Paraburkholderia bryophila: one gene and its partner. The protein of the gene in region 1 interacts with the protein of each later gene in a pairwise test. Links are inferred from orthologs where the notes say so. Each region holds a gene or a part of one and is shown in the gene's direction. Other genes may lie near its edges.

Region 1 (3,616 bases):
CCGCTCGCGCAACGTCTGCGCCGCGCCGGCAGCAAGCCGGTGCATATCGAAGGCAAGCTCGAAGGCGGCGCGTGGGAGCTGTTGCAAAACGGCGCGCGCTATGAAGAACTGCGCGCGGCCGCGCAGTTGGCTAATCGCAGCGGCGCGCTCAACGAACTGGAGTTCTCGGAGTTCGTGACCGGCGTGCAGCAGTTCGCCGACGCGCTGGATGCGTCGCCGGAATTTCCCGACATGCTCGAAACGGTGGCGATGGCGCGCGAACTCGACGGCTTCGCCGCGCAGTGCGACGCGCAGTTGTCGATCAACGTGCTGTCGGACGGCGCGCCGTGGTCGGCCAATTACGTGCAGGCGGTCGCGTCGCAAGACGGTCTGCTGCTGTCGCGTGACGGCACGCGTTTCGTCAAGCTCGACGCGAAGCAGAGCCCGGTGTTCATGCTGCAATTCGGCGACACCAACTTCCTGCGCGACGACCTGACCTACAAGGGCGGCCAGATGATCACGCTGGTGCTCGACGTGCCGGTCGCCGACGAAGACATCCTGCCGTTCCGGCTGATGTGCGACTACGCGAAATCGTTGGCTGAGCGCATCGGCGGACGGGTGGTCGATGATGGCCGCCGTCCGTTGCCGGAAACCGCGCTGCTGGCGATCGAAAAGCAGTTGATGACGCTCTACGCGAAACTCGAACAGGCGGGCATTCCGGCCGGTTCGCCCGCCACGCGGCGTTTGTTCAGCCAGTAGTAGGCTTCGCTTTTTCGCTGACGTTCGCAACGGCCGCACGATGTGCGGCCGTTGTCGTTGCAGGCGGCTGCTTTACTGTGTGCTTTATGACGTGCCTTACGGCATGTCAGCGAACATAATCTCCGCGCCCTGAGAACGCCGCAATGAACCCGGAAACCATCATTCGGCCGATGTAAAGGGGCACGCTTCCTGCGATAATCCAATGTCTGAATTTCACTGAAAAATCTTCCGACAGTATGGCCCGAACCCCCGCTTCCCATCCAGCAGACAGCGCTCCCGCAGAACGGGCCGCGTGGTTGCGCGCGGAACTCGAACGCGCCAATTACGCGTATTACGTGCTCGATCAGCCGGATTTGCCGGACGCCGAATACGACAAGCTCTTCAAGGAACTGGAGCGCATCGAGACGGAGCATCCGGATCTGATCGTGCCGGATTCGCCCACCCAGCGCGTGGGCGGCGAGGCGGCCAGCGGCTTCGAGCCGGTCGTGCACGACCAGCCGATGCTGTCGCTGAACAACGGTTTCGCCGACGAAGACATCGTCGCGTTCGACAAACGCGTCGGCGATTCACTCGGCAAGAACGCGAGCGAGCCGCCGGTGCCGGTCGACTACGCGGCCGAACTGAAATTCGACGGCCTCGCGATCTCGCTGCGCTATGTGGACGGCGTATTCGTGCAGGCCTCCACGCGCGGCGACGGCGCGACCGGCGAGAACGTCACCGAAAACGTCCGCACGATCCGCTCCATTCCGCTCAAGCTCAAGGGCAAACGCGTGCCGCACGTGCTCGACGTGCGCGGCGAAGTGCTGATGTTCAAGCGCGATTTCGAGCGTCTGAACGAACGCCAGCGCGCTGCCGAGCAGAAGGAATTCGCCAATCCGCGCAATGCCGCGGCGGGCAGTTTGCGGCAGCTCGATTCGAAGATCACCGCGCAGCGGCCGCTGTCGTTTTTCGCGTATGGCATCGGCGTGGTCGACGGTATCGAGATGCCGGCCACGCATAGCGACCTGCTCGACTGGTACAAGGAACTCGGTTTGCCGGTGAACGGCGAACGGGCCGTGGTGCAGGGCGCGGAAGGGTTGCTCGGCTTCTTCCACGCGGTCGGCGAGAAGCGCGACACGCTGCCGTACGATATCGACGGTGTGGTCTATAAGGTCAACCGGCGCGACGAGCAGGACGCGCTCGGTTACGTCTCGCGCGCACCGCGTTTTGCGTTGGCGCACAAATTTCCCGCGCAGGAAGCGCTGACCCAACTCGTCGCGATCGACGTGCAGGTCGGCCGCACCGGCGCGATTACGCCGGTGGCGCGGCTGGAGCCGGTGTTCGTCGGCGGCGCGACGGTCACGAACGCCACGCTGCATAACGAAGACGAAGTGCGGCGCAAAGACATCCGGATCGGCGACACGGTGATCGTGCGGCGCGCCGGCGACGTGATTCCCGAAGTGGTGAGCGCGCTGCTCGAACGTCGTCCGGAAAACGCTCGCGAATTCGTGATGCCCACGCAGTGTCCGGTGTGCGGCTCGAATATCGAGCGGCTGCCGGACGAGGCGATCGCGCGCTGTACCGGCGGGCTGTTCTGTCCGGCGCAACGCAAGCAGGCGCTGTGGCATTTCGCGCAGCGTCGTGCGCTGGATATCGACGGTCTCGGCGAAAAAATCATCGATCAACTGGTCGAGCTGAATCTGGTGCGTACGCCGGCCGATCTGTTCAACGTCGGCTTTGCGACGCTCGCCGAGCTCGACCGTTTCGCCGAAAAGTCCGCGCAAAACCTACTCGACTCGCTCGACAAGGCCCGGCATACCACGTTGGCGCGCTTCATCTACGCGCTCGGGATTCGCCACGTCGGCGAGTCCACGGCGAAAGATCTGGCCAAGCATTTCGGTTCGCTGGATCCAATCATGGATGCATCGGTCGAAGCTTTATTGGAAGTCAACGACGTGGGGCCGGTGGTCGCCGAGTCGCTGCACCAGTTTTTCGCCGAAGAACACAACCGCACGGTAATCGAGCAGTTGCGCGCGCCGGGCAAGGTGACGTGGCCTGAAGGACCGCCTGCGCCGAAGGCGCCGCAAGGCGTGCTGGCCGGCAAGACGGTCGTGTTGACCGGCACCTTGCCGAGCCTGGCGCGCGAAGAGGCGAAGGAAATGCTTGAAGCGGCCGGCGCGAAAGTGGCCGGCTCGGTGTCGAAGAAAACCGACTATGTGGTAGCGGGTGCCGAAGCGGGCAGCAAGTTGGCGAAGGCCGAGGAACTCGGCATTCCCGTACTCGACGAAGATGGGTTGCGTAAGCTCCTGGAGGGGCAGTTATGATTCGCGAAATTCTCAAGATGGGCGATCCGCGTCTGTTGCAGATTGCCGATCCAGTCGATCACTTCGACACCCCCGAATTGCATGAACTCGTCAAAGACATGTTCGAGACCATGCACCACGCCAACGGCGCGGGTTTGGCCGCGCCGCAGATCGGCGTCAATCTGCAGGTGGTGATCTTCGGCTTCGGGAACAACGAACGCTATCCGGACGCGCCGCCGGTGCCTGAAACGGTGCTGATCAATCCGACCATCACGCCGGTCTCGCTCGACATGGAGGAGGGCTGGGAAGGCTGCCTGTCGGTGCCGGGCCTGCGCGGCGCGGTGAGCCGCTTTTCGATGATCAAATATCACGGCTTCGATCAGTTCGGCAAACCGATCGATCGCGTCGCCGAGGGTTTTCATGCGCGGGTCGTGCAGCATGAGTGCGATCATCTGATCGGCAAGCTGTACCCGATGCGGATCAACGACTTTGCGAAATTCGGCTTCACGGAAGTGCTGTTTCCGGATATGGATCCGAATAGCGACGATTGAGGCGGCCCTCGGGCTGCCGGTTGTTTGCTACGTGTTACCGGCAAT
Region 2 (3,740 bases), 1.3 Mb from region 1 along the record:
GATGCTGGTGCTGCTGGTGATTTTCATCATCACCGCGCCTTTGTTCACGCACGCGATCCGGCTGGATCTGCCGAAAGTCGCGTCGGCGCCCGCGCGCCAGACGCCGCAGACCATTTCCCTTTCCATCGACGCCACCGGCAAGCTCTACTGGAACGCGAAGCCCATCACGCTGGAGCAGATGCGCGCGCAGTTCACGCAGGCGGGCAAGCAGGCGGATCAGCCGGAAATCCAGCTACGCGCGGAGCGCTCCACGCGTTACGAAGTGATCGCGCAGGTCATGGGCGCGGCGCAGCAGGCCGGGCTCGAGCGGATCGGCTTCGTGACGGACCCGCCGCCGCCGGGCGGATTGCCGCAGGGCGCCGCGCACTAGTCGCGCACTAGTCGCGACTCGGCCCGCACCAAGCGCGCACTCAGCGCCCACCAGGCGCGCGGGAACGCATCACCGCGCCTGACGCTGCGCGGCGTAGCCGCCCGCGAACGGTATAATCAGCCCTTTCCCCCGCAGAAGGGGAACGACGCCATTTCATCCAGCAGAGCACCAAAGCGGCCGGTGCGAAAGCACCGAACCCAGCGATCCCATCACACCATGCACGAAAAATACGTTCCCTCCGACGTCGAATCTGCCGCGCAAGGGCAATGGCGCGCCATCGACGCGTACAAGACATCGGAAATCACCGAGAAACCCAAGTTCTACTGCGTCTCGATGCTGCCGTACCCGTCGGGCAAGCTGCACATGGGTCACGTCCGGAACTACACGATCAACGACGTGATGTACCGCTATCTGCGGATGAACGGCTACAACGTGTTGATGCCGATGGGTTGGGACGCGTTCGGCATGCCGGCGGAAAACGCGGCAATGGCCAACAACGTGCCGCCCGCGAAATGGACCTACGACAACATCGCTTACATGAAGAAGCAGATGCAGTCCATGGGCCTCGCGATCGACTGGTCGCGTGAAGTCGCGACCTGCAGCCCCGATTACTACAAATGGAACCAGTGGCTGTTCCTGAAGATGCTCGAGAAGGGCATCGCGTACAAGAAGACCGGCACGGTGAACTGGGACCCGATCGACCAGACCGTGCTCGCGAACGAGCAGGTGATCGACGGCCGCGGCTGGCGTTCGGGCGCGCTGGTCGAAAAGCGCGAAATCCCGATGTACTACATGCGCATCACGCAGTACGCGGACGAACTGCTTAACGACCTCGAAGGCCTCGGCTGGCCCGAGCGCGTCAAGGTCATGCAGCAGAACTGGATCGGCAAGAGCTTCGGCGTGAACTTCGGGTTTCCGTACGAGATCGACGGTGAACAGAAGCTGCTGCGCGTGTTCACCACGCGCGCCGACACGGTCATGGGCGTGACTTTCTGCGCGATTGCCGCCGAGCATCCGCTCGCCACGCGTCTCGCGAAAGACAAGCCGGAACTGCTGCCCTTCATCGAAGAATGCAAGCGCGGCGGGGTGGCTGAAGCCGACGTCGCGACCATGGAAAAGAAGGGCATGGGCACCGGCTTCACCGTCACGCATCCGCTGACGCAGGAACAGGTCGAAGTGTGGATCGGTAATTACGTGCTGATGAGCTACGGCGAAGGCGCGGTAATGGGCGTGCCGGCGCACGACGAACGCGACTTCGCATTCGTGAAGAAATACGACCTGCCGATCAAGCAGGTGGTGGCCGTCGAAGGTAAGGAATTCTCGACGGAAGCCTGGCAGGATTGGTACGGCGAGAAGACCGGCACGCTGATCAACAGCGGCAAGTACGACGGCCTCGCCTACGAGCCGGCGGTCGACCAGATCGCCGCCGACCTGAAGGAACTCGGCCTCGGCGACAAGCAGATCACGTGGCGTCTGCGTGACTGGGGCGTGTCGCGCCAGCGTTACTGGGGCACGCCGATCCCGATCATTCACTGCCCGAAGTGCGGCGACGTGCCGGTGCCGGAAAAAGATCTGCCGGTGGTGCTGCCGGAAGACCTCGTGCCGGACGGCACGGGCAATCCGCTCGCTAAATCCGAAGCGTTCGTGAACTGCACCTGCCCGACGTGCGGCAGCGCGGCCAAACGCGAAACCGACACGATGGACACCTTCGTCGATTCGTCGTGGTACTTCTACCGCTACGCGTCGCCGAATGCGAAGACCATGGTCGACGAGCGCACCGATTACTGGGCGCCGATGGATCAGTACATCGGCGGTATCGAGCACGCGATTCTGCACCTGTTGTACTCGCGTTTCTGGGCGAAGGTGATGCGCGACCTGGGCCTCGTCAAGTTCGGCGAGCCGGCGAAGAACCTGCTCACGCAGGGCATGGTGCTCAACGAAACGTACTACCGCGAAAGCGATGCCGGCAAGAAGACCTGGTACAACCCGGCCGACGTCACGGTCTCGTTCGACGACAAGGGCCGCCCGGTCGGCGCGATCCTGAACGCGGATGGCCAGCCGGTCGTGCTCGGCGGCATCGAGAAGATGTCGAAGTCGAAGAACAACGGCGTCGATCCGCAATTGCTGATCGACCAGCACGGTGCGGACACCGCGCGTCTGTTCGTGATGTTCGCCGCTCACCCCGAGCAGTCGCTTGAATGGTCCGGTTCGGGCGTGGAAGGCGCGAGCCGTTTCCTGCGCCGCGTGTGGAGCTTCAGTCAGGCGAACGAAGCCGCGTTGCGCTCGGGCGGTACGTTCGACGCTGCAAAACTCGGCGACGTCGACAAGACGCTGCGCCGCGAGATCTACAGCGTGCTGAAGCAGGCTGACTTCGACTATCAGCGTTTGCAGTACAACACGGTGGTGTCGGCCGCGATGAAGATGCTCAACGCGCTCGACAGCGCGAAGGGTGCCCAGCCGGCCGTACTGCGCGAAACGTACAGCGTGATGCTGCGCGTGCTGTACCCAGTGGTGCCGCACCTCGCGTTCCAGTTGTGGCAGGAACTCGGTTTCGCCGACGTCCACGGTTCGCTGCTCGACGCGGCATGGCCGAAGGTCGACGAGCAGGCGCTGGAACAGTCGGAGATCGAACTCGTGCTGCAGGTGAACGGCAAGGTGCGCGGCGCGATCACCGTGGCGAAAGACGCCACGCGTGAAGCAATCGAACAGCTCGCGGCCGCTCACGAAATGGTCGCGAAGTTCAGCGAAGGCAAGGCCCCGAAGAAGATCGTCGTGGTGCCGGGCCGACTCGTGAACGTGGTCGTTTGACTCGAGACGAGAACATGACAGCGGACAGGGTCGGTCGCGCACGGCGGCGCCTGTTTCTCGCTGCGGAATCTACTGCGAACCAGGAGCCAATGTGACTCGCAGAATGGTATTGACGCTGGCTTGCAGCGTGCTGATGTTGTCCGCTTGCGGCTTCCAGTTGCGTGGCCAGCAGGACTACGCGTTTAAACGCCTCTATGTCGCCGGCGGTTCGCCGGCGGCCAGCGCGCGCCTCACGCGCATGGTGCAAGGCGGCAGCGATACGGTGGTGGTCACCTCGCTCGCCAATTCCGACGCGACGCTGACGATCGGCGAAGGCCGTGGCGTCAGCACGCTGACGCTGAATTCGCTGGGCGTGGTCGAGGAGTATCAAATGAACCTCTCGATGACTTACTCGCTGGTCGGAAAAGACGGCACGGTGCTGATTCCGCCGAGCGTGATTTCGTTGAATCGCGCGATGACCTATAGCGACCAGTATTCGCAAGCCAAGGCGGCGGAAGCGGACATCCTGTACGCCGACATGGAAAACGACGCGATCGACCAGCTCACGCGCCGTCTGTCGATC

Evidence for each region. Proteins that work in one complex are often made in the same cells at the same time.
Region 2: the proteins of ligA (region 1) and leuS interact in binary tests that used the Escherichia coli proteins (3 or more experiments, as listed by UniProt). The link is inferred for Paraburkholderia bryophila from one-to-one orthologs.

What each region holds. Positions count from the first base shown.
Region 1 is NZ_JACCAS010000001.1:4,726,127-4,729,742, forward strand. The notes cover bases 515-3,507. They hold ligA (NAD-dependent DNA ligase LigA), read left to right. Parts: upstream 515-974; coding sequence 975-3,041; downstream 3,042-3,507. Other genes in these bases: GGD40_RS21270 (cell division protein ZipA C-terminal FtsZ-binding domain-containing protein), read left to right, coding at 515-738; def (peptide deformylase), read left to right, coding at 3,038-3,507. Outside these bases: more of GGD40_RS21270, read left to right, coding at 1-514; more of def, read left to right, coding at 3,508-3,571. UniProt on the Escherichia coli protein: DNA ligase that catalyzes the formation of phosphodiester linkages between 5'-phosphoryl and 3'-hydroxyl groups in double-stranded DNA using NAD as a coenzyme and as the energy source for the reaction.
Region 2 is NZ_JACCAS010000001.1:3,442,656-3,446,395, forward strand. The notes cover bases 266-3,382. They hold leuS (leucine--tRNA ligase), read left to right. Parts: upstream 266-586; coding sequence 587-3,178; downstream 3,179-3,382. Other genes in these bases: GGD40_RS15435 (ExbD/TolR family protein), read left to right, coding at 266-370; GGD40_RS15445 (LPS-assembly lipoprotein LptE), read left to right, coding at 3,270-3,382. Outside these bases: more of GGD40_RS15435, read left to right, coding at 1-265; more of GGD40_RS15445, read left to right, coding at 3,383-3,740.